Regions from separate parts of the Thioalkalivibrio sp. AKL9 genome, predicted to be linked through region 2. Evidence: predicted binding sites of a transcription regulator. Region 2 holds the regulator's gene; each other region holds the start of a gene.
What was found. The regulator sigma-54, encoded in region 2, starts transcription at its own class of promoters, with help from an activator protein. The targets are predictions, from matches to a motif close to TGGCANGNTNCNTGCTT.
Positions count from the first base shown of each region.

Region 1 (7,566 bases), on a different contig from region 2:
CGCATCGAGGCGCTGGTGCGCGAGGCGGTAGGATTCAATGCCGAACGGGGGGATACGATCAATGTAGTGACCGCCCCGTTCGAGGCACCCATCGAGGCGGTGGCGGCGGACGAAATCGCGTTCTGGGAACAACCCTGGTTCATCGAGGTGGTCAAGATCGTGGCGGCATTGCTGCTGGCTCTGATTATCCTGTTGACGGTGGTGCGTCCGGCGATGAAACATCTGATGAAGCGGCCGGCTCCGCCGCCGCGGCGCGAGGAAGATCGCGAGGCGCTGACCGACGAGTCAGGCGGCAGCGAGACGGGCATGGCAATGGGCCAGGGCGAGGGTTCGGCCGTGGCTGCGCTGACTGGCCCCAAGGGGCCGGACCAGCAGGAGATGGATCTGGAGGCGGTGCGCGAGATGGTCCGCGAGGACCCCAAGCGCGTGGCACAGGTGATGAAGACGTGGTTGGGTGACGATGGCCGCTGACAAGAACGCCAAACAGGAAGGTGCCGAGCGCGCCGCCGTGTTCATGATGAGCCTCGGCGAGGACGCCGCCGCCGAGGTCATGCGCCACATGGGGCCCAAGGAGGTGCAGAAGATTGGCACCGCGATGGCCTCCATGGACCGCATTTCGCGCAGTGACGTGAACGCGGCGCTGCACGAGTTCTCCACTCACGTGCAGGAACAGACGGCGCTGGGGGTGGGTGCCGACGAGTACGTGCGCAGCGTCATGGAGAGCGCGCTGGGTGACAAGGCCTCGGGCCTGATCGACCGCATCCTGCTGGGACGCAATTCCAAGGGGATCGAGGCACTCAAGTGGCTGGACCCGCGGGCGATCGCGGACATGCTGCGCAACGAGCACCCGCAGATCGTGGCGATTGTGCTTTCCCACCTCGACTCCGACCAGGCCTCGGACACCCTGCAGTACCTGCCCGCGCGGGTGCAGTCCGACATCGTGATGCGCATTGCGACCATGGATGGCGTCCAGCCCCAGGCCCTGCAGGAGCTGGACGAGATCCTCGACCGTCAGCTTTCCGGCAATGCCGCGAGCAAGACGTCGATGCTGGGTGGCGTGCGTTCGGCGGCCAACATCATGAACTTGATGGAGGGCTCACGGGAGGCGGAGATCATGGATACGATCAAGGAGTCCGATTCCGATCTGGGTTCGCGGATCGAGGAAGAGATGTTCGTGTTCGAGAACCTGGTGGAGATCGACGACCGCGGTATCCAGACGCTGATGCGCGAGATCCAGACGGAATCGCTGGTGCTTGCCATGAAGGGTGCCGACGACGACATGAAGGACAAGATCTTCCGCAACATGTCCAAGCGCGCGGCCGAGATGCTGCGCGAGGACCTCGAGGCCAAGGGCCCGGTCCGGGTCAGCGAGGTCGAGGGCGCGCAGAAGGAGATCCTGTCCGTGGCCCGCCGGCTTGCGGAGAACGGCGATATCGTGCTGGGTGGCGGTGGTAGCGAGGCGATGTTGTGACCGATGGCCCGGCGGCCAGGCTTTACACCGACGCGGCGGCATCGCTTTGGGAGCCGCCGGAGATTGGTGACAATGGGGTCCATCCCCCGCGTCGCCTGCCGACGGCCGCCGAGATCGAGGAGATCGAGGACGAAGCCCGCAAGAACGGGTTCGAGGGCGGTTATGCCGAGGGGCATGAGCTTGGCAAGAAAGAGGCCGAGAAGGCCACCCGGGCGCGCGAGGACAAGAAACTGCGCGAGACGGTCGCCATGCTGGAATCCGTGGCCGGCGGCCTTGCTGATCCCCTGGCGGATGCCGCGGATGCCCTGGAGCCGGAGTTGTTGGCGCTGGTGACGGCGCTTGCACGCAAGGTCGTCCAGAGCGAGTTGGAGACGCGACCGGAGCAGATCCGGACGGTCCTGGAGGGGGCATTGGCCCAGCTTCCCGGGCGCAACCAGGAGGTTCGGGTGCACTTGAACCCGGAGGACCAGGCGCTGGTGGAGGCCTATGGTGAGCGGGCGGATGCGCGCATCACCTGGGTCCCGGACGCGGGCCTGGCGCGCGGCGGTTGTCGCCTCGAATCGGGCGCGGCGAGCGTCGACGCAAGTCTCGAGCGGCGTTTGCAGCACGCGGTGGAAGCCCTCTGGGATGGCGAGTATCCGGAGATGGACAGCGCACCCGACGAGGAACATCACCAGTCCGCCACTTCCATGGACAGCGCGGCCCCGGAGGATTCATGAGTACCCCGATCGACGAGGTGCGCCGGAAGGGCCGGGAGCGGCTGAATAGCGGCTTGCTGGATCGTCTGCAGCAGTCACGCGGGCGGGTCGAGCGGGTCAACCCACCGCAGTCGGAGGGTCACCTGTCGCGCCTGACCGGCCTGACGCTGGAGGCGGAAGGCCTGCGCTTGCCCATTGGAGGGCGCGCGCTGATCCACGGCGAGAACGGAGACACGGTGCCGGCCGAGGTCGTCGGTTTCCAGAATGAACGCACGTTCCTGATGCCCGAGGAGATCGCGGCGGGCCTGACCCCCGGCGCGCGCATCGAACCGCTGGACAACCAGCGTCAGATTCCGGTCGGGGAGGGGTTGCTGGGCCGCGTGATCGATGCCAACGGGCAGCCGCTGGACGGAAAAGGCCCGATCCGTACCCATGATTTTGGGCTGTTGGCCGGGCGGCCGATCAACCCCCTGCAACGCGCACCGGTCCGTGAGCCGCTGGATGTGGGGATCCGGGCAATCAATGGTCTGCTGTCGGTGGGTCGTGGTCAGCGCCTCGGTCTGTTCGCCGGATCCGGGGTCGGCAAGAGTGTGCTGCTGGGGATGATGACGCGCAACACGACGGCGGACGTGATCGTGGTCGGACTGATCGGCGAGCGCGGTCGGGAAGTGAACGAGTTCATCCACGAGATTCTCGACGAGGAATCGCGCACGCGCACGGTGGTGGTCGCGGTGCCGGCCGACCAGTCGCCGCTGCTGCGCCAGCACGGGGCCTGGGTGGCCACTGCGGTGGCGGAGCATTTCCGCGACCAGGGCCTGCACGTGCTGTTGCTGATGGACTCCCTGACCCGCTTTGCCCAGGGCGCCCGCGAGATCGCGATGGCGATCGGCGAGCCGCCGGCCTCCAAGGGGTATGCGGCATCGGTATTTGCGCGCCTGCCGCAACTGGTGGAGCGCGCTGGCAACGGCGACGTAGGGGGCGGCTCGATTACCGCCTTCTATACCGTGCTCGCCGAGGGCGATGATCAGAACGATCCGATCGTGGACGCCGCGCGCGCGATCCTGGACGGCCATGTCGTGCTGTCGCGCGAGGTGGCAGAGACCGGGCGCTACCCGGCGATCGATGTCGGTGCATCGGTCTCGCGCGTGATGTCTTCGCTGATCTCGCCGGAACACGAGCGGGCGGCGCGACGCTTCCGCGGCCTCTCCGCCACCTATATGCAGAACCGCGATCTGATCGCGGTCGGGGCCTATCGCAAGGGGGCCGACCCGCATCTGGACGAGGCAGTGGCGATGCACGAGCGCCTCGAGGCGTATCTGGCGCAGGGTCGCGAAGAGGCCGTCGGCTTTGACCGGGCGCGGGATGACCTGCTGGCGCTGGTGGGCGGGGCGGTATGAACCCGAAGCGCCTGGAACGACTGTTGCGCCTGCGCCGGATCGAGGAGAGCGAGGCCACCCGCCAGTTGGGTGAACGTCTGCAGCAACTGGATGGCATTGCCGGTCAGCGCGATCGCCTGGAAACCTATCAGCGCGAGTATCTGCAGGCGACCCTTCCGGATGACGCCAACGCCCTCAAGTGGTTGGCGGGCATGCGCGACCAGTTGCGCTCGGCGCTGGAGCAACAGGACCTGCGCATTCAGGCGGCGGAGTCGCAGGTGGAGACCGCGCGCCAGGAGTGGCTGGAGCGCCACCGCAACAGCCTGTCGCTGGAAAAGCTGCTGCAACGCCGGAAGGCCGAGACGGCGCAACACGGCGCCCGGCGCCAGCAGACCGAACAGGATTTGTGGGCCACGCGGCAGGCTCATGCGCGCGAGGAAGCGTCGCGTTGGCAAGGTTCTTGAATGGACCGTGACTATCGATTAGGGCAAGGGCCCGGGGATTCGAGGATTCGGAGATGATCGCGACACAGAACACCGGTCAGGGCATGCTGCCGCTGCTGCAATTGCTGGGCGGCGAGGCATCGCTGCAGGACTTGGACGGCCTGAAGGGGCTGAAAGGGAAGGACGGCGAGGGGTTCCTCGCGGTTCTGGAGCCGCAGATGGAGGCCTTGCTGGCGAACCTGGGCGTGCCCGGGGACGAGCTGGAAGGGCTCGATCTGGAAGCCATGCTGGCGCGGTTGCAGGATCTACTCGACGGGCAGGGTTTCGCCGCGGGCGACGAGGCGGGTGGCAAGGGCTTGCCGGTCGCCAGCCTGATGGCGGGAGTGCACGAACCGGGGCGCATGGACGCCGCCCGTGGGGAGGCGGGCGTCTCTGGCCGCGGGGGTGCCGAGGGCCAGGCGTTGCCGGTCAAGCCCCTGCCTGCAGCTGTCATGCGCCTGTTTGTCGAGGCCAGCCAGGCGGCGGGCGGGCGCGATGGCCTGGCCGCATTGAAGCCCGAACTGCTGGGCGCGCAGGGCGGGCTGTCGCGGGATGGCGTGCTTGATGTCCTCGCGCAGTGGATGACCCAGGGCGGGGACGAGTCGCGTCGGGGGCGTACCGATCCCCTGGGGGGCGTCCTGCCGGCTGTCGCCGGTGGCCAGGCCGAGGGGGCGGACGCTGCACGCGCGTTGCCGCGACTGGACCTGACCCGGCTCCTGCAGCAGCCCAATGGGGCCCGCGAGCTGGCCGATCAGGTGCGCATGCTCGCCCAGGCACAGGGTGGGCGAACCGAGCTCAAGCTGCATCCCCCGCAGCTGGGCAGTCTGGATATTCGGGTGCTGGTCGAGGGTGACCGCACAAGCATCCAGTTCATCAGCGCCAATCCGGTGACCCGCGAGGTGCTGGAGGCGGCCATGCCGCGCTTGCGCGACAGCCTCGCCGAGAGCGGGCTGATGCTCGAGGACGCGACCGTCTCCGACCAGGCGGCCGAGGAGCAGGCCGAGCAGGATGAGCGCCAGGCCGCCGCCGGGACTGCTTCGGAGCTGGACGAGACCGAAGACCACGAGAATGGGGGCAGCACGCTCTCGATGCTGAACCGGCGCCTGGATCTGTTTGCCTGAGTCGAGCCCGGCGCGGGCTTGGTCTTGCGCTATCCGATGGGCGGCCGGCGGTATCCGTGACCTGCCCCATCGGGCCCCTTTCTCTGTCGTAGCGATCTTCCATGAGTGCCGCCAAGAATCCGTCTTTCCTGCGCGGAGGGCGGCCGATTCTTGACGTTATCGGCCGTGCCTTTCCCCGAAGTGTCCTTCCGCCCCCTCCAGTATTCGCTTCTAACTATCGGATAATGCGATAGAAAGCCAATGCTGGCATCTGCCTTGCTAAGGTCTTTGCCGAGAGCAAATCCTCGGTTTACCGGACAGCGAGTGCGACATGGCGGATAAAGAAGTCAATCTGGACGACGACGAAGGCGGCGCCCCCAAGAAGGGCGGCATGGGCAAGCTGATTCTGCTGTTGCTGATCGTGATCCTGCTGGTGGGTGGTGGTGCCGCTGCGGCCTGGTTCTTCCTGGTTGCGGGCGACGATGACGCCGAACAGGTCGAGGAAGGCCCGCCCGAGCGCTTCTACACCAGCCTGGAGCCGATGACTGTCAACATCGAAGCGCCGGGCCGCATCCGGTATCTGCGTGCCGAGGTGAGCCTGGTGACCCACGAGGCGCCGGTGATCGAGGCGTTCGAGCGGCATATGCCGGCGATCCGCAACGACATCCTGGGCATCCTGGCGGAACAGCGTTACGAGGATCTGAATACGCGTGATGGCAAGGAATCGCTGGCGGAGGAGCTGAAGGAAGCAATCCGCGAGATTCTGCGCTCGCGGGATGCGCCAGACGCGGTCGAGGCCGTGTTGTTCAACGAACTGGTGATGCAGTAGGAGCCCCGTTATGGCGCAGACGGATATCCTCAGCCAGGACGAGATCGATGCCCTCCTGCATGGTGTGGACGAGGGCGACGTCGAGACCGAAGACCCGTATCCGAGTGACGGTGAGGCGCGGGAATTCAACTTTGCCACGCAGGATCGCATCGTCCGTGGGCGCATGCCCACGCTGGAGATGATCAACGAGCGCTTTGCGCGTCAGCTCCGGGTCCGTCTGTTCAATGTACTGCGCCGCTCGGCCGAGATCTCGGTGGTCGGCACCCGTATCACCAAGTTCTCCGAGTACATGCACTCGCTGTTTGTCCCCACCAGCCTGAATCTGGTGCGGGCGCATCCGCTGCATGGCACCGGCTTGTTCGTGTTCGATCCCAAGCTGGTGTTCATCCTGGTCGACAACTTTTTCGGTGGCGACGGACGCTACTACACCCGCATCGAGGGACGAGACTTCACCCCGATGGAGATGAAGGTCGTCCACGGCGTGCTGGAGGGGGCCTTCGAGGATATGCAGAAGGCCTGGCAGCCGGTGATGGAGCTCAAGTTCGAGTTCCTGAACTCCGAGGTCAACCCACAGTTCGCGAACATCGTCTCGCCGACCGAAATCGTGGTTATCAGCGAGTTCCACATCGAGCTCGACGGGGGCGGCGGCAATCTGCACGTGACCCTGCCGTACTCGATGATCGAGCCGATCCGCGAACAGCTGGATACCGGGATCCAGTCGGATCGCTCCGATGTGGACCAGCGCTGGATGCACGCGCTGCAGGAGGAGATCCAGACCGCCGAGGTCGAGATCAGCTCCATGCTGGCGGAGACCGAGGTCACCGTGCGCGAGCTGCTGGATATCCAGCCGGGCGACATCATCCCGGTGGACCTCCCCGAGAAGATCACCTTGCAGGTCGAAGACATCCCGATGTTCCGCGGGAAGTTCGGCGTATCCAATGGCATGAATGCGATCCAGGTTTCGGAACGCATTATCAAACGATAGAGGGCGCAGCATGGCTGACACCGACGATCCCAAACAGGACACCCCGGCCGTGGATGAAGATACCGCGGGCGCTGAAACCATGGCCGACACCGAAGGCGGCAGCGATGACCAGGCGCTGGCGGATGAGTGGGCGGCGGCCCTGGCCGAGCAGAAGGATGACGACGGCGAAGACGCGGCTGATCCCGATGAGTTGCTGAACGCCGCGCAAGGCGGGGCTGCTGCGGGGGGAGGTGATGACGCGACCGCAGCGAAGCAGACGCCGAAGTCCGAGAAAAAGGAGCGCAAGCACCAGCCCGATTCGTCCGCGGAGGCCCTGCAGCCCGAACAACTCTCGGGGGTGGTGCAGGGCGACGGCGAGGAGATGAATCTGGAGATGGTGCTGGACGTTCCAGTGACGATCGCCATGGAGATCGGCCGCACGCGGATCCCGATCCGCAACCTGCTGCAGCTGAACCAGGGCTCGGTGGTGGAACTGGACCGTCTGGCCGGGGAGCCGCTGGACGTGCTGGTGAATGGCACGCTGATCGCGCATGGCGAGGTCGTGGTGGTCAACGAGAAGTTCGGGATCCGGCTGACCGATGTGATCAGCCCCAGTGAGCGCATCCGCAAGCTCAAATAGCCATGA
Region 1 is NZ_KB905104.1:160,741-168,306, reverse strand. Features, by position in the region: gene fliF (flagellar basal-body MS-ring/collar protein FliF) at 1-471, shown strand, start outside; gene fliG (flagellar motor switch protein FliG) at 461-1,471, shown strand; gene D573_RS0102955 (FliH/SctL family protein) at 1,468-2,190, shown strand; gene D573_RS0102950 (FliI/YscN family ATPase) at 2,187-3,566, shown strand; gene D573_RS0102945 (flagellar export protein FliJ) at 3,563-4,009, shown strand; gene D573_RS0102940 (flagellar hook-length control protein FliK) at 4,063-5,148, shown strand; gene fliL (flagellar basal body-associated protein FliL) at 5,459-5,956, shown strand; gene fliM (flagellar motor switch protein FliM) at 5,967-6,941, shown strand; gene fliN (flagellar motor switch protein FliN) at 6,952-7,560, shown strand; gene fliO (flagellar biosynthetic protein FliO) at 7,563-7,566, shown strand, end outside.
Region 1: the regulator sigma-54 is predicted to act here: its motif matches at 5,393-5,409, upstream of fliL (flagellar basal body-associated protein FliL).

Region 2 (7,566 bases):
GCAAGTCCGGGCACATCGGCAGCAAGCTGGCCGCGACGCTGGCCTCCACCGGCACGCCGGCCTTCTTCGTGCATCCGGGCGAGGCCAGTCACGGCGATCTCGGCATGATTACCCGCGAGGACGTGGTCATCGCGCTGTCGAACTCCGGCGAGACCGACGAGATCATCACCATCCTGCCGCTGATCCGGCGCCTGGGCGTACCGCTGATCGCGATGACCGGCAACCCCGGATCGCGCCTCGGCGCGGATGCCACCGTACACCTGGATGTCAGCGTCGAACGCGAGGCTTGCCCGCTGGGCCTGGCCCCCACCTCCAGCACCACCGCGGCGTTGGCGATGGGCGATGCCCTGGCCGTCGCGGTGCTGGACGCACGCGGCTTTACCGCCAACGACTTTGCCCGCTCGCACCCCGGCGGTCGCCTTGGCCGGCGCCTGCTGGTGCATGTCGCCGACATCATGCATACCGGAGGCGCGATCCCGCGCATCACCCCGGACGCCCCACTCAAGGACGCCCTGTTCGAGATCACCCGCAAGGGCCTGGGGCTGGTGATCGTGGCCGGCGCCGACGACGAGATCCAGGGCGTGTTCACCGATGGCGACCTGCGGCGCACCCTGGATGCCGGGCACAGCCTGGACGGCCTGACCATCGGCGAGGCCATGACCACCGGCGGCCACACCGCGCAGCCCGACTGGCTGGCGGTGGAGGCCCTGGAGGCCATGGAGAGCCGGCGCATCAACGCCCTGCCCGTCACCGACGCCGAAAACCGCCTGGTCGGCGTGATCAACATGCACGACCTGCTGCGCGCCGGGGTGGCGTGATGAACCTGGATGCCACCACTCTGCGCACCCACCAGCAGGCCATTCGCCTGCTGATCCTGGACGTGGACGGCGTGCTGACCGACGGCAGCCTGTTCCTCGGCGACGGCGGCGAGCAGTACAAGGCCTTCAACAGCCGCGACGGCCACGGTATCCGTCTGGCCCTGGACGGCGGCATCGAGATCGCCATCCTGACCGGGCGCACCTCCGGGGTCGTCGAGCACCGCATGCGCGACCTGGGCGTGGAGCATCTGATCCAGGGCCGCCGCGACAAGGGCGAGGCCCTGCACGAACTGCTGCAGCGCACCGGCCACGACCCCGCCGAAGCGGCCTTCATGGGCGACGACATCGTGGATCTTCCAGCGATGCAGCGGGTCGGGCTCGGGATCGCGGTCGGCGACGCCCACGCGCTGGTGCGCCAGCATGCCCAGTGGGTGACCGAGACCCATGGTGGGCGCGGGGCCGTGCGCGAGGCCTGCGAGGGCCTGCTGGCCGCGCAGGGCCGGCTCGACGCGCTGTTCGAGACCTACCTGAACGGATGAGCCAAAGGACTCGCCGCCAAGTCGGATGGGCCCTGGCCGTGCTCGCATTCGCGTCCGCGCCCCTGGCGCAGGCCGAGGTAAGCCCGCCCGAGGGCGAGGTCACGCTGCAGATTGACGGCTTCACCCTGCATGCCACCGGCGACGACGGCGAACTGAGCCATCGTCTGCGCGGCACCCGCCTGCGCGAGTTCGGCCGTGACGGCCCCCAGTGGGTGGACGACCCGGACCTCGACCTGTTCGCCGAGGGCGGTATCGAATGGCGCTGGACCGCCCCGGCCGCCCTGCATCAACCAGCCGCCGCGACCCTGGACCTGGTGGGCCCCACCCACGGCGTACAGCCGCCCCGCGGCGAACGCGTGGAGACCCTCATCGATTCGCGGGATGTTCGCGTCGCCACCGACACCATGGTCGCCACTTCGGATGCCCTTTCTACCCTGAACCAGCCGGGCCTGTTCCAGCGCGGCACCGGTCTGCGCGTGGACTCGCGAGGGGATACCATAGAGTTGTTCCATGACGTGTACTCGCTCTACAGCGAGACGAGCGAGGAGGATCCCGCGCATGACCCCGAATCCCCATAGCCTTCGCCACCGTCCGGGCCAACCGGGTGCCCGCGTGGCGGCGCTCCTGCTGCTCGTGCTGCTGGCCACGCCCGCGTTCGCCCAGCAGGGCTCGGGCCCGGCGCTGCCGGTGGAGATCACTGCCGACCGCGCGGAGATGGACGAACGCCAGGGGCTGGGGACCTACACCGGCGACGTGATCGTGATCCGCGGCGACATGACCCTGGAGGCCGACAAGGTCTACGTGCGCACCCGCGATCGCCGCCCCTACGAAATGGAGGCCCACGGCGAGCCGGCACGCCTGGAATCACCCGATCCGGAAACCGGAGAGATGCGCATTGCCACCGCCCTGCGCATCGACTACCTGCTGAACGAAGACCGCATGATCCTCACCGACCAGGCCCATGTGATCACCACCAGCGAGGAGGCGCGCGGCAAGCGCATCACCTACGACCTGACGACCGACGTGATCGAGGCCGAACGCGGCGAAGGCGACAGCGAGCGCGTGCGCATCACCATCCAGCCGCGCGACGACGAATGAACGCCACCGCCCCCAGCCCATCCGCCACACCGGCACAAACCAACGACCGCCTGATCGGACGCGAGCTGACCAAGCGCTACGGCCAGCGCACTGTGCTGGACCAGGTGGACGTCGACCTCGCGCCCGGCGAGGTGGTCGGCCTGCTGGGCCCGAACGGGGCCGGCAAGACCACCTGCTTCTACAGCCTGGTCGGGCTGATCCGCCCCAATACCGGACGCATCACCCTGGGCGAACGCGATATCACCCGCGCCCCCATCCATGTGCGCGCGCGCGCCGGCCTCGGCTACCTGCCGCAGGAGGCCTCGATCTTTCGCCGCCTGAGCGTGTGGGACAACCTCCAGGCCGTGCTCGAGCTGCGCCCCGGACTCGATCGCCACGAGCGCCGGCGCATTGGCGATGCGCTGATCGAGGAGTTCCAGCTCGAGACCGTGCGCCACAGCCCGGGCATCGCGCTGTCCGGTGGGGAACGGCGCCGGGCCGAGATCGCCCGCGCCCTCGCCGGGGATCCGCGCTTCATCTGTCTGGACGAGCCCTTCGCCGGGGTGGACCCGATCTCGGTGGGCGACATCCAGGACGTGATTCGGCATCTCGCCCAGCGCGGCATCGGCGTACTGATCTCCGATCACAACGTGCGCGAGACCCTCGGCATCTGCCACAGGGCCTATATTCTGAGCGAGGGACGCCTGCTCGCCGCCGGTACACCGGACGAGCTGCTGGCCGATCCCCAGGTGCGCCGGGTCTATCTCGGCGAGAACTTCCGCCTGTGAAAGCGCCCCATATGCGGCCCGGTCGGTGCACAAACCACAAGGCAGGCTTTAAGATTCCATCAATGCCCACCCTCGCCCCGCATACCCGATGCTGAAACCCGGCCTGAATCTGCAGCTGGGTCAGACGCTGACCATGACCCCGCAACTGCAGCAGGCGATCCGCCTGTTGCAGCTGTCCACGCTCGAGCTCCAGGTGGAGATCCAGCAGGCGCTGGAGAGCAACCCCATGCTCGAACAGGTCGAGGACGAAGATGCCGAGGCCGACACCGAGCGCCTGAACCAGGACGGCGAGCTGGTGGAAGGCGATCGCATGGAGGCCACCACTACCAGCGACGACGTGATCCCCGAGGAACTGACGACCGACAGCCGCTGGGACGACATCTACGAGCCGGCCCCGACGCCCAACAAGGGCGTGGATGACCGCGACCCGCTGGAAAACACCAGCGACGACGACGGTGAGGGCCTGCAGGATCACCTGCTGTGGCAGCTGCACCTGAGCCATCTGACACCCCGCGACCAGCGCATCGGGGCGGCCCTGATCGACGCCATCAGCCCCGACGGCTATCTCGAGGGTGACCTGGAAACCCTGGCCGAGACCATCAGCCGAGGCGAGGATGAAACCGTCGGCGTCGACGAGGTCGAGGCAGTGCTCCACTGGATTCAGCAGTGCGACCCGCTGGGGGTCGGCGCGCGGAACCTGCGGGAGTGCCTGGAGATCCAGCTACGCGAACTGGCCCCGGACGCCCCGGCCCGCGAGGCCGCACGGGCGATCCTGGAACACGGCATGGACAGCCTGGGCAAGCGCGACTACAAGGCCCTGCAGCGCCAGTCCGGCGTACGCGACCCGGACGAACTGGCCCGCGCACTGGATCTGATCCGCACCCTGAACCCGCGCCCCGGCGCACAGATCAGCTCCGCCACCTCGGAATACGTGGTCCCGGATGTCTACGTGCGCCATAGCGCCGAGGGCTGGCGCGTGGAGCTGAATCCGGAGATCGCACCGCGCATCCGCATCAACGACCTCTACGCCGGCATGGTGCGCCAGGTCTCGGATGCCCGCGACAGCGCCTTTATGCGCGATCAGCTGCAGGAGGCACGCTGGTTCCTGAAGAGCCTGCACAGCCGCAACGACACCCTGCTGCGGGTCGCCGAGGCGATCGTCCACCGCCAGCAGGGCTTTCTCGAGCATGGCGACGTCGCGATGCAGCCATTGATCCTGCGCGACATTGCCGAGACCCTGGAGATGCACGAATCGACCATCTCGCGGGTTACCACGCAGAAATACATGCACACCCCGCGCGGGGTCTTCGAGTTCAAGTATTTCTTCTCCAGCCATGTCGGCACGAACGATGGCGGCGAGTGTTCCGCCACCGCCATCCGTGCCATGATTCGCGAATTGATTGGCGACGAACCCCCGAACAAGCCGCTCAGCGATGCCCGGCTCGCCCAGGTCCTGTCGGACCGGGGCATCAACGTAGCGCGCCGCACCGTGGCCAAGTACCGCGAGGCGATGCACATCCCTTCATCCAGCGAACGCCGGCAGATGGCCTCGATGCCCACCGGCAGCAAGTAACCAAGGAGTCCTGACCATGCAGATCAACCTGACCGGCCACCACGTGGACATCACCGACGCCCTGCGCGACTACGTCAACGAGAAGTTCGCGAAGCTGGAGCGCCACTTCGACAAGGTCATCGACGTCCACGTCGTGCTGACCCACGAGAAGACCCGGAATCAGCACAACCAGGCCGAAGCGAATCTCCAGGTCAGCGGCAATCACATCCACGCCGAGGCCTCTCACGAGGACATGTATGCCGCGATCGACGCGCTGATCGACAAAGTCGACCGTCAGCTGATCAAGCACAAGGAAAAGGTCAAGGACCACCACCGCGCCGAAGGTGCCCAGCGCAACCGCGAGCAGGCCTCCTGATCCATGACGATTGCCGAGTTGATCACCCCCGAGCGCATTGGCCTGCAACCCGAGTGCTCCAGCCAGAAACGGGCCCTGGAGGCCCTGGCGGACCTCCTCGCCGGCGGAGGTGACGGCACGGGACCGGGGAGCAACGCGATCTTCGAGGCCCTGTCCGCACGCGAAAAACTCGGATCCACCGGTCTCGGCCATGGGGTTGCGATTCCCCATGGCCGCCTGGCCGATCTCGAGGCGCCGCGCGTGGCCGTGCTGCGCCTGGAAAAGGGCGTCGACTTCGACGCCATGGATCACGAGCCGGTCGATATCCTGATCGCACTGCTGGTCCCGGAGGCCGCCACCGGCGACCACCTCGACCTGCTGGCCCAGCTCGCCCGCGGCCTGTCGCAGCCAGACACCATCGGAGCGCTGCGCCGGGCCGGGGACGCGGCGGCCCTGGAACAGGAACTCGTGCGCCGCTTCAGCGAGGACTAAGCCCGTGGAACCCGCCTCCAGCCGCGATTCCGGCGCGCAGCGTCTGCCATGAACGAGGCGCTGGGAGAAGGCGGGATCGCCCGCGACATCAACGTGGAGAGCCTGATCCAGGCCATGGGAAACCGCCTGGATCTTCGCTTCGTGCACGGCGAACATGCAGCACCCGACCGCAAGCTGGTCGGCGACGACGGGGACGACCTGCCACTGGCCGGCCATCTCAACCTGATCCGGCCCAACCGCATCCAGATCATCGGCGACTTCGAGGCCCGCTACATCTCCAGCCTCAGCGCCACCCAGTGCAACGACCTGATCCTGGAGATGGCCCGCACCGGGACCACCGCGGTGATCTTCGCCGAGGACACCTGTCCGTTCTCGGAGATGCCCGACGCCCCGCAGGAGGCGCTGCCGCTGATCCTGTGCTCCAGCACCAGCAGTCACGAGATCATCTCGCTGCTGCGCTATTTCCTGCAGCAGCGCCTGGCCCATTTCGAGGTGCGCCACGGCGTGTTCATGGAGATCCTCGGGATCGGGGTGCTGATCAGCGGCGCCTCCAGCGTCGGCAAGAGCGAGGTCGCACTGGAACTGATCTCGCGCGGGCATCGCCTGATCGCCGACGATGCCCCCGAATTCGCGCGCATTGCGCCCGACATCGTGCGCGGCCACTGCCCGGCCCTGCTCCAGGACCTGCTCGAGGTGCGCGGTCTTGGGGTGCTTAACATCCGCGCCATGTACGGCGATTCCGCGATCAAGGGCGGCAAGTACCTGCGCCTGATCATCGACCTGCGCGATCATGGCGAACCCTCGCCGGTCCCCGATGACCGGCTGAACGGGCGCCGCGGCGAGATCGATATCCTCGGCCTGCGCGTCCCCTTGATCAGCCTGCCGATCGCGCCGGGGCGCAACATCGCAGTGATGATCGAGGCGGCCGTGCGCAACCACATGCTGCACATGCAGGGCTATATCGCTGGCGACGACCTGCGCGCACGCCAGCGCCGCCAGATGAGCGGCGAGACGGAGGAGCCGCCCTACCATCGCGCGGTGCCCGCCAATACGGTCCCCAACCCGGACCCGGAGGGCTGAATCGGCCATGCGCCTGCTAATCGTCAGTGGCCTGTCCGGGTCCGGCAAGACCGTGGCCCTGCACACCCTGGAGGATGCCGGCTACTTCTGCGTCGACAACCTCCCGCTGCCGCTGCTGCCGGACCTGATCAACCAGGTCCGGCAGGGCCACTACGACACCGAGACCGACCGCCATCTGGCCGTGGGCGTGGATGTACGCAGCGGCCTGGAGGCCCTGGAAGGGTTCTCCGTTCTCCTGGCGCAACTACGGGCGGACGGGGTGCAGGTGGAGGTCCTGTTCCTGCAGGCGGCCAGCGAGGTGCTGCTGCGGCGCTACCATCTGACCCGCCGACGCCACCCGCTGGCGCGCGACGGCGTGCCACTGGTCGAGGCCATCGACCGCGAGCGCGAGTGGCTGGGCCATGTGGCGGCGGAGGCCGACCTGACGGTCGACACCTCGCGCCTGTCGATGCACGATCTGGCCCGCACCCTGCGCGACCGCATAGGCGAGCGCGGAGAACACGAGCTATCCCTGCAGTTTCAGTCTTTCGGCTTCAAACACGGCGCGCCTCTGGATTCCGACTTCGTGTTCGACGTGCGCTGCTTGCCCAATCCGCACTACGAAAGCGATCTGGCCGCCCTGACCGGTCGCGACCCGCCCGTGTGCGAGTTCCTTGAGCGGCACGCGGAGGTCGCGGCCATGTTCGACAGCATCCAGGGCTTCCTGTCGCAGTGGCTGCCGCGCCTGCTGGACGATCACCGCAGCTACGTAACCGTCTCCATCGGCTGTACCGGCGGGCAACACCGCTCGGTGTATCTGGTGGAGCGGCTTGCGGAGGCGTGGCGGGATCGGGAACATGTTACTGTTAGCACCCGTCACCGCGAG
Region 2 is NZ_KB905105.1:45,311-52,876, forward strand. Features, by position in the region: gene D573_RS0104125 (KpsF/GutQ family sugar-phosphate isomerase) at 1-818, shown strand, start outside; gene D573_RS0104130 (HAD family hydrolase) at 818-1,357, shown strand; gene lptC (LPS export ABC transporter periplasmic protein LptC) at 1,354-1,935, shown strand; gene lptA (lipopolysaccharide transport periplasmic protein LptA) at 1,916-2,455, shown strand; gene lptB (LPS export ABC transporter ATP-binding protein) at 2,452-3,222, shown strand; gene D573_RS0104150 (RNA polymerase factor sigma-54) at 3,311-4,795, shown strand; gene hpf (ribosome hibernation-promoting factor, HPF/YfiA family) at 4,812-5,150, shown strand; gene D573_RS0104160 (PTS sugar transporter subunit IIA) at 5,154-5,621, shown strand; gene hprK (HPr(Ser) kinase/phosphatase) at 5,670-6,701, shown strand; gene rapZ (RNase adapter RapZ) at 6,709-7,566, shown strand, end outside.

Region 3 (7,566 bases), on a different contig from region 2:
GCAGTCACTGGACTCCCTGTTCCAGATCGAGGAGGTGTTCGGGGTCTATGTCTACGATGCCGACGGCCGGATGGTGGCGGCCAGTGGCCCGCCCAGCCCGACCCTGCAGCGCCGTGGCGAGGCGCAGGTCATCAGCGAAACCGGGAGTCTCGGGGCTTTCGGCGAACATCAGGGGCGCGAGACCTTTTCGTTCTTTCTTCCGTTGTCCGATCCGGCCGGTCGCATCGTGGGGCTGTTGCAGGTGACGCGCGACGTCACACCGTTCCGGGCCTTCGTCGCGCAGCTCCAGTGGCAGGGTGGGTTGCTGATGCTGGGGATTAGCGGGCTGTTTCTGCTGGTGGTGCTGTTCGGGTACCACCGGGCGGTGGGGCGGCATGTGTCTCGGTTGATGGCCGCGATGCGCGCGATTGGCGAAGGTCAGCGTGGAATGCGGGCGCCGGAACAGGGGCCGGCGGAGCTGCGCGGCCTGGCAGTCTCGATGAACCGCATGATGGAGCGTCGCGAGGCCTCCGAGGCCGAACTGGAGGCGCAACGCCTTGAGCAGGGACGGCTGGAGGAGAAGCTGCGGCACTCGGAGAAGCTGGCGGCGATCGGGCAGCTGGCGGCCGGCGTGGCACACGAACTGGGGACGCCGCTCGGGATTATCGCCGGTCGCGTGCAGCGCGCCATCCGGCACCTGCCGGAGGCGGATCCGGCGCGCACCGAGATGGAGGCGCTGAAGGCCGAGCTGGAGCGGGTGGAGACCATCGTGCGCCAGCTGCTGGACTTTGCCCGGCGCAATCCGTTGCAGGAACGCTCGCTGGATCTCGCGCAGCTGGTTGGAGATCTGGTCGAGCGTGTGCGCGAGCGGCATGCCTCCGGCGGGGTGGCATTCCGGCTCGAAGGCCCCGGGTTGACCATCGCCGCGGACCGCCTGCGCTTGGGACAGGCCCTGGAGAATCTGCTGGAGAATGCCGCGCAGGTCGCCGCCCGCGAGGTCCGGGTCCGCTGGCACGCCCAGTCCGACCGGGTCGAACTGGTGGTGGCGGACGACGGCCCCACGGCCGGGCGAGGGATAGACGATGAGCAAGCCGAACGCCTGTTCGAGCCCTTCTTTACCACCAAGCCCACCGGCGAGGGGACCGGGCTCGGGCTGGCGGTGGCGCAGGTGGCGCTGGAGGACCACGGGGGTACGGTGATGCTGGATCGCAGTGTCGCGGGGGAGACCCGTTTTGTCGTGCATCTGCCGGTGGCCGCTGGCGCCCAGGAGGATTCGCTTCGATGAGCAGCAAGGCACAAGTCCCCGCAACGCCCCCGGAGTCGGTCCTGGTCGTGGAGGACGATCGCGGGCATCGCGAGCTGCTGACCGAGGAGCTGACCGAGGCCGGCTACGCGGTTACGGCGGTTGCCAGTGCCGAGGATGCCGCGCGGGTGCTTGCGCAGCAGGCCTTCAGTCTGGTGGTGAGCGACCTGCGCCTGCCCGGCGCGGATGGCTTCCAGGTGCTCCAGGAGGCCCGCGCCCGGGTGCCGGCACCCGGGTTCATCATGCTCACGGGCTTCGGGACCATCGACCAGGCAGTGGCCGCGCTGAAGGCGGGGGCGGATGACTTCCTGACCAAGCCGGTGGATCTGGATCACCTGCGCCTGGCCGCCGACCGGGTGACCGAGGCGCGGCGTTTGAAGGACGAGGTGCGTCGCTATCGTGAGGTCCTTGCGCAGGCCGATGGCTTTCACGGCATGCAGGGCCGCAGTCCGGCCATGCTGCAGTTGTTCGACCTGATTCGGCGGATCGCGGCCGCCGACGGCAGTGTCCTGATCACCGGCGAGTCCGGGACCGGCAAGGAACTGGTGGCGCGCGCGCTCCATGCGGAAAGCGAGCGGGCCGGTGGTCCGTTCGTGGCGATTAACTGCGCGGGCATCCCCGAGGCCCTGCTGGAGTCGGAGTTGCTGGGGCACGTGGCCGGTGCGTTCAGCGGGGCCAAGGGGGCTCGGCGCGGCCTGTTTACCGAGGCCGACGGCGGCACCCTGTTCCTGGACGAGATTGCCGAGATGCCGGTGGCCATGCAGAGCAAGCTGTTGCGTCTTCTGCAGGATGGTCGCGTGCGTCCGGTGGGCGCCAACGAGGAGATCGCGACCGATGTGCGTATCGTGGCGGCCACGCATCAGGATCTGCAGGCACATATTGCCGACGGTCGTTTCCGTGAGGATCTCTACTATCGCCTGGAGACCTTTCGTATCGAGATCCCGCCGCTGCGCGAGCGTGGCGATGACATCGAACGCCTGGCCCTGCAGTTCCTGCGTCAGCAGGCCCTGGCCCGCGACCTGCCCGAGCGTCGCCTGAGCCCGGAGGCCCTGCGCGCGCTGGTGCGGTATCCGTTCCCGGGGAACGTCCGCGAACTCGCGAGTCTGATGGAGCGTGCCGCCACCCTGGCGGACGGCGAGGTCATCGAGACCCGTGATCTGCCGGAGCGCGTATTCGAGGCGCCCGCCGAGGATCCCGGCGGAACGACGGGCGACCGGGCGGAGGGGGCGACGCCGGTACCGGGGATGGGCGACGACGGCCAGTGGCCGACCCTGGAGGAGCGCGAGCGCGACTACATTCGTCGGGTGCTGGAGCATGTGGACGGCAACAAGCAACGCGCTGCGCGGATCCTCGGCATCGGCCGCAAGACGCTGTACCGCAAACTCGGGGAATCCGACCCATCGTGACATCCTGACCCGGGTCGACCTGACCCATGTGTCATTCTGACCCGGTTTACCGTTGGGGCGTTCCCCGGCCCTTTCGGGATGATGAGAGCATAAGTCGCTGTTTCAAAGTGTTTTGTTTGTCTTTTTCCAATCTTGGCACGATGCCTGCTCCTCCTGGGACAGCAATCGAGGAATCGGAACCGCAGTGATGGACCATTCCTCCTCACACGGTTGCAACGAAATCGGGCGGGCGGACGATCGACCTTGAGTCGTCGCCGGCTTCGCCCCGAGATCCGAACGATCCAAAGGAAAAGGAGCAACATGATGAATATGCGCAAGACGATGCTCGCGATGGCCCTGACCTCCCTGTTTGCCGTGGGTGGAGCCGCCTCTGCCCAGTACGGCGGTGCCGAAGGTGGTGCCGGTGGGGGCGACATGGGCGGTGCCCAGGGCGGCCAGCCGCCGGCCCAGGAAGGCGGTGCCGGTGGCGGTGCTCAGGGCGGCCAGCCGCCTCAGGGTGGTGCCCAGGGTGGCGCGGCCCAGGGCGGTGCCCCGATGCAGGAAGCCCCCGAGGTGGATCTGAGCGAAGAAGACATCGACACTTTCGTAACCGCCTTCGTTGCGGTGCAGGAAGTGCGCGAAGACTTCGCCGACCGCCTGCAGAGTGCCGAGGACGAAACCGAGGCCCAGTCCATGCAGCAGGAAGCACAGGACGAAATGGTCAACGCGGTTGAAGACTCGGGCATGAGCGTCGAGGAATACAACGAAGTGGCCATGGCCCTGCAGAACGACCCCGAGTTGATGCAGGAAGTCCAGGAGCGCGCTGAAGCCCAGCTGTAACGGGCAGCGCAAAACCGCCCCGGGCATTGCGCCCGGGGGGTTGCAGGGGCCGGCCTTCGGGTCGGCCCCTTGTTTGTGTCCGGGGCATGCACGCGAATGTTCTGCACATTGATCCGTGATTCCCCCGAGGGCGGACGCCTTCGCGTCTCGGGAATTGTCCCTGTAGCTTGAATTGGGCAGAGGGAAGCGTTATTCTTGCGCGCTTTCTGAATCGCCCCGACCTCGGAGCATCGAACATCATGAGTACCATTAGCGCCAAGCCGGCCGAAGTCGAACGCGACTGGTTTCTCGTCGACGCCGACGGCAAGACCCTCGGTCGACTCGCCACGGAAATCGCACATCGCCTGCGCGGGAAGCACAAGCCCGTGTACACGCCGCATGTCGATACCGGCGACTACATCGTCGTGATCAACGCGGAGAAGATCCGCGTCTCCGGCAACAAGGCCATGGACAAGAAGTACTTCCACCATTCCGGTTACCCGGGTGGCATCAAGGAAGCCAACTTCACCCAGATGATCGAGCGTCATCCGGAGAAGGTGCTGGAGCTTGCCGTCAAAGGCATGCTGCCGCGCAACCCGCTTGGCCGGGCCATGTTCAAGAAGCTCAAGGTCTACGCCGGTACCGAACACCGGCACACGGCCCAGCAGCCGCAGCCGCTCGAAGTCTGAGCCGCCAGAATCAGCAAGGGAATCGATCCGAATGGCTATCAATCAGTATTACGGCACCGGCCGCCGCAAGACCGCCTCGGCGCGCGTCTTCCTGCGTCCCGGCACGGGCAACATCACGGTTAACGAGAAGCCGCTGGACGACTTCTTCGGCCGCAAGACCTCGCGCATGGTGGTACGCCAGCCGCTGGAGGCGACCGAGTCGACCGGCAACTTCGACGTGATCGCGACCGTTGAAGGCGGTGGCGGCAACGGCCAGGCCGGCGCGATCCGTCTGGGCATTGCCCGCGCCCTGGTGCAGTACAACGAAGACATGCGCCCGTCGCTGCGTCGTGGTGGTCACCTGACCCGCGATGCCCGCGAGGTGGAGCGCAAGAAGATCGGCCTGCGCAAGGCCCGTCGTGCAACCCAGTACTCGAAGCGCTAAAATTCGCGTCGAGTTTCGGGCTGCACCCGACCCGGTTTACTGGGGGATCGTCTAGCGGTAGGACTGCGGACTCTGACTCCGCCAACCCAGGTTCGAATCCTGGTCCCCCAGCCATTCATGGAAGAAGGCCCCCTTGTGGGGCCTTTTTTCATGAATGGCTGGAAGATTTCAGGATGAGAACCTGCAAGGTTCGACGGTGAGGCGTAGCCGAGCCGAACAGCGCCGTATGCGGCGCTGGCCCGAAGGGCGAGGCGCATAGCGCCGAGTAATCCTGGTCCCCCAGCCAAACATAGAGAAGGGCCCCCTCGTGGGGCCCTTCTCTATGTTTGTTTGAGCGTGTCCAGGGTTCGAACCTGGAAGGTTCGGCGAAGCGCGGCGAACCACTGCGCGCGCGCAGCGTGTGCAGCCCCGAAGGGGTGAGGCGGCGCAGCCGCCGAATCATCCTGGTCCTCCAGCCATGGCAACGATTCGGGCCAGAACGTTTCGGCACCGCCCCGCTGATTTGTGGACGCCGACCTTGGCGACCGGTCCCCGGTAGCCACAAACGCCCGGACCCCGGCATCCCGTCAACCCCGCTCCCGACTCCGCTACAATCCCTCGACAGTGATCGGGAAATGCAGGGAATTCTCCCGCCCTTTTTCCGTCCAATTCCGCAGAACCCGGCCGCACTGGGTCGGATCGATCAAAATGCCAGAGAAGAGAGGATTGACCATGTCGGTACCCGAGAATCCCTACGAGCCGGTCAGCGTGGATGTGACAGCCCACGAGGTCGAAGGTCTGGACACCTGGTACATGATCGGGATCTCCGGTATTCCGGATCCCGACAACGAGGGGCATACCTCGAATGCGGGGTTCGTCGTGACCGACGAGGGCGTGGTGGTATATGACGCCCTGGGGACGCCGCCACTTGGCTTCGAGATGATTCGCCGGATCCGCGAGGTGACCGACCAGCCGATCAAGTACGTGATTGCCGGTCATTATCACGCGGATCACATCTATGGCCTGCAGGCGTTCGCGGACCACACCGATGCCAAGATCATCGGGCAGGCGCGCGCGCGAGACTATCTGGGAGGCGCCGGTGCGGTGGCGCGGCTCGAGCAGCGCCGGGGCGTGCTGGCCCCGTGGGTGGACGAGGACACCCAGATCATCCCGCCGGATGAATTCTTCGAGGACGAGTACACCATCCGTCTCGGCGGGAAGACCTTCCGGTGCGTGCACGCGGGGCCCGCACACTCGCCGGACGACATCATCATGGTGGTGGAGGAGACCGGCGTGGTGTTCGCCGGCGACATCGTGTTCGATGGCCGGATTCCGTTTCTGGGCGACGATGCGCTGGATTCGGAGAACTGGGTCAAGCGCCTGGAAGAGCTGATGGAGATGGACCTGAAGTTCCTGATTCCGGGGCATGGCGAGGCGACCGATCAGGCGGCCCGGGCGGTCAGGTTCACCCGCGACTACCTGGTGAAGTTGCGCGAGCACATGGCCGTGGCGGTCGAGAACATGGATTCCTTCGACGAGGCCTACTCCGCGATGGACTGGAGTGACTACGAAGACCTGCCGGCCTTCGAACAGACCAACCGCAGCAACGCCAACGCGGTCTATCTGGAGATGGAAGAGAAGCTCTTTTGAGCTCGGCCCCAGGGGAAGCCCGGTCGGTGCGTCCGTTGCGGATCCTTGATGTATCCCTGAATCCCACAAGCGAAAGGAATGATCGCCAATGACGCTGAATATTGAACCGGGCCTGCTCATGGCCATCCTGTCCCTGGTCGCGGGCATCCTGATCCTGATCCGGCCCCGCCTGCTGAACTACATCGTCGCGATCTATCTGATTGTTATCGGGGTGCTGGGTCTGCTGGCGTATTTCTAGGGAGATGCTCATGGGGCGCCAGCGCGAATGCGTGAATCGATCAGCGCCGCCCTGGCGACGTAAAGGTCCCCGTCACCGATAGTTTGGTGCCCAAAAGCATGGACCAACAGTGCGACTTCGTGCGCAGGGCGTGCGGACCCGTTACTCTTTGGCCACATTCTGATCGGGGGGCTACGCCTCAATGACCGCCGAACGCGTCCGAGAAATACCCTATAACTACACCTCATTCTCCGACCGCGAAATCGTTATCCGTTTCCTGGGTTCCGATACCTGGGACCTCCTCAACGAGTTGCGTGGGGAGCGTCGGACGGGTGTGTCTGCGCGCATGCTGTTCGAGGTCCTGGGCGACATGTGGGTGGTCACCCGAAACCCGTACATCCAGGATGATCTGCTGGAGGACAAGAAGCGCCGCAAGGCGCTGATTGATGCCATGCAGCATCGTCTGGGCCAGATCACGGCCCGGGCCGACGGCAACGAGAAGGCGCTCAAGCTGGGCCAGCGCGCGCAGGCGGCAGTGTCTGCCTTTGCGCAGGAGTTCACCGATACCGCCGCGCTGCGCGATCAGGTGCGCAAGCGCATGAAGGCCCTGACGCACAAGGACAACATCCAGTTCGGCGGCCTGGCGCGGGTCTCCCACGTGACCGATGCGACCGACTGGCGTGTGGAGCTCCCGTTCGTGGTGCTCACCCCGGATTCCGAGGAAGAGATGGGCCCGCTGGTCGCGGCCTGCATCGAGCTCGGCCTGACGGTGATCCCGCGTGGCGGTGGCACCGGCTACACCGGTAGTGCCGTCCCGCTGTCCAAGCGCTCGGCGGTCATCAACACCGAGAAGCTGGAAGGTCTGGGCGAGGTCGAGCGCCGACCCCTGCCGGGCGTGGAGCGTGACGTCCCGGTGGTGCGCGTGGAGGCCGGTGTGGTCACCAAGCGCGTCTCCGAGCTGGCCGATCGCAACGGTCTGGTGTTCGCGGTGGATCCGACCTCGCAGGACGCCTCCACCATCGGCGGCAACGTCGCGATGAACGCCGGCGGCAAGAAGGCCGTGCTGTGGGGTACCGCGCTGGACAACCTGGCCGCCTGGACCATGGTGACCCCCGAGGCGG
Region 3 is NZ_KB905108.1:147,804-155,369, reverse strand. Features, by position in the region: gene D573_RS0107540 (ATP-binding protein) at 1-1,264, shown strand, start outside; gene D573_RS0107535 (sigma-54 dependent transcriptional regulator) at 1,261-2,688, shown strand; gene D573_RS0107530 (DUF4168 domain-containing protein) at 2,992-3,507, shown strand; gene rplM (50S ribosomal protein L13) at 3,747-4,175, shown strand; gene rpsI (30S ribosomal protein S9) at 4,207-4,599, shown strand; tRNA gene D573_RS0107515 (tRNA-Gln) at 4,640-4,713, shown strand; RNA gene D573_RS14190 (RtT sRNA) at 4,750-4,885, shown strand; gene D573_RS0107510 (MBL fold metallo-hydrolase) at 5,311-6,228, shown strand; gene D573_RS14185 (DUF3096 domain-containing protein) at 6,317-6,466, shown strand; gene D573_RS0107500 (DUF3683 domain-containing protein) at 6,648-7,566, shown strand, end outside.
Region 3: the regulator sigma-54 is predicted to act here: its motif matches at 2,822-2,838, upstream of D573_RS0107530 (DUF4168 domain-containing protein).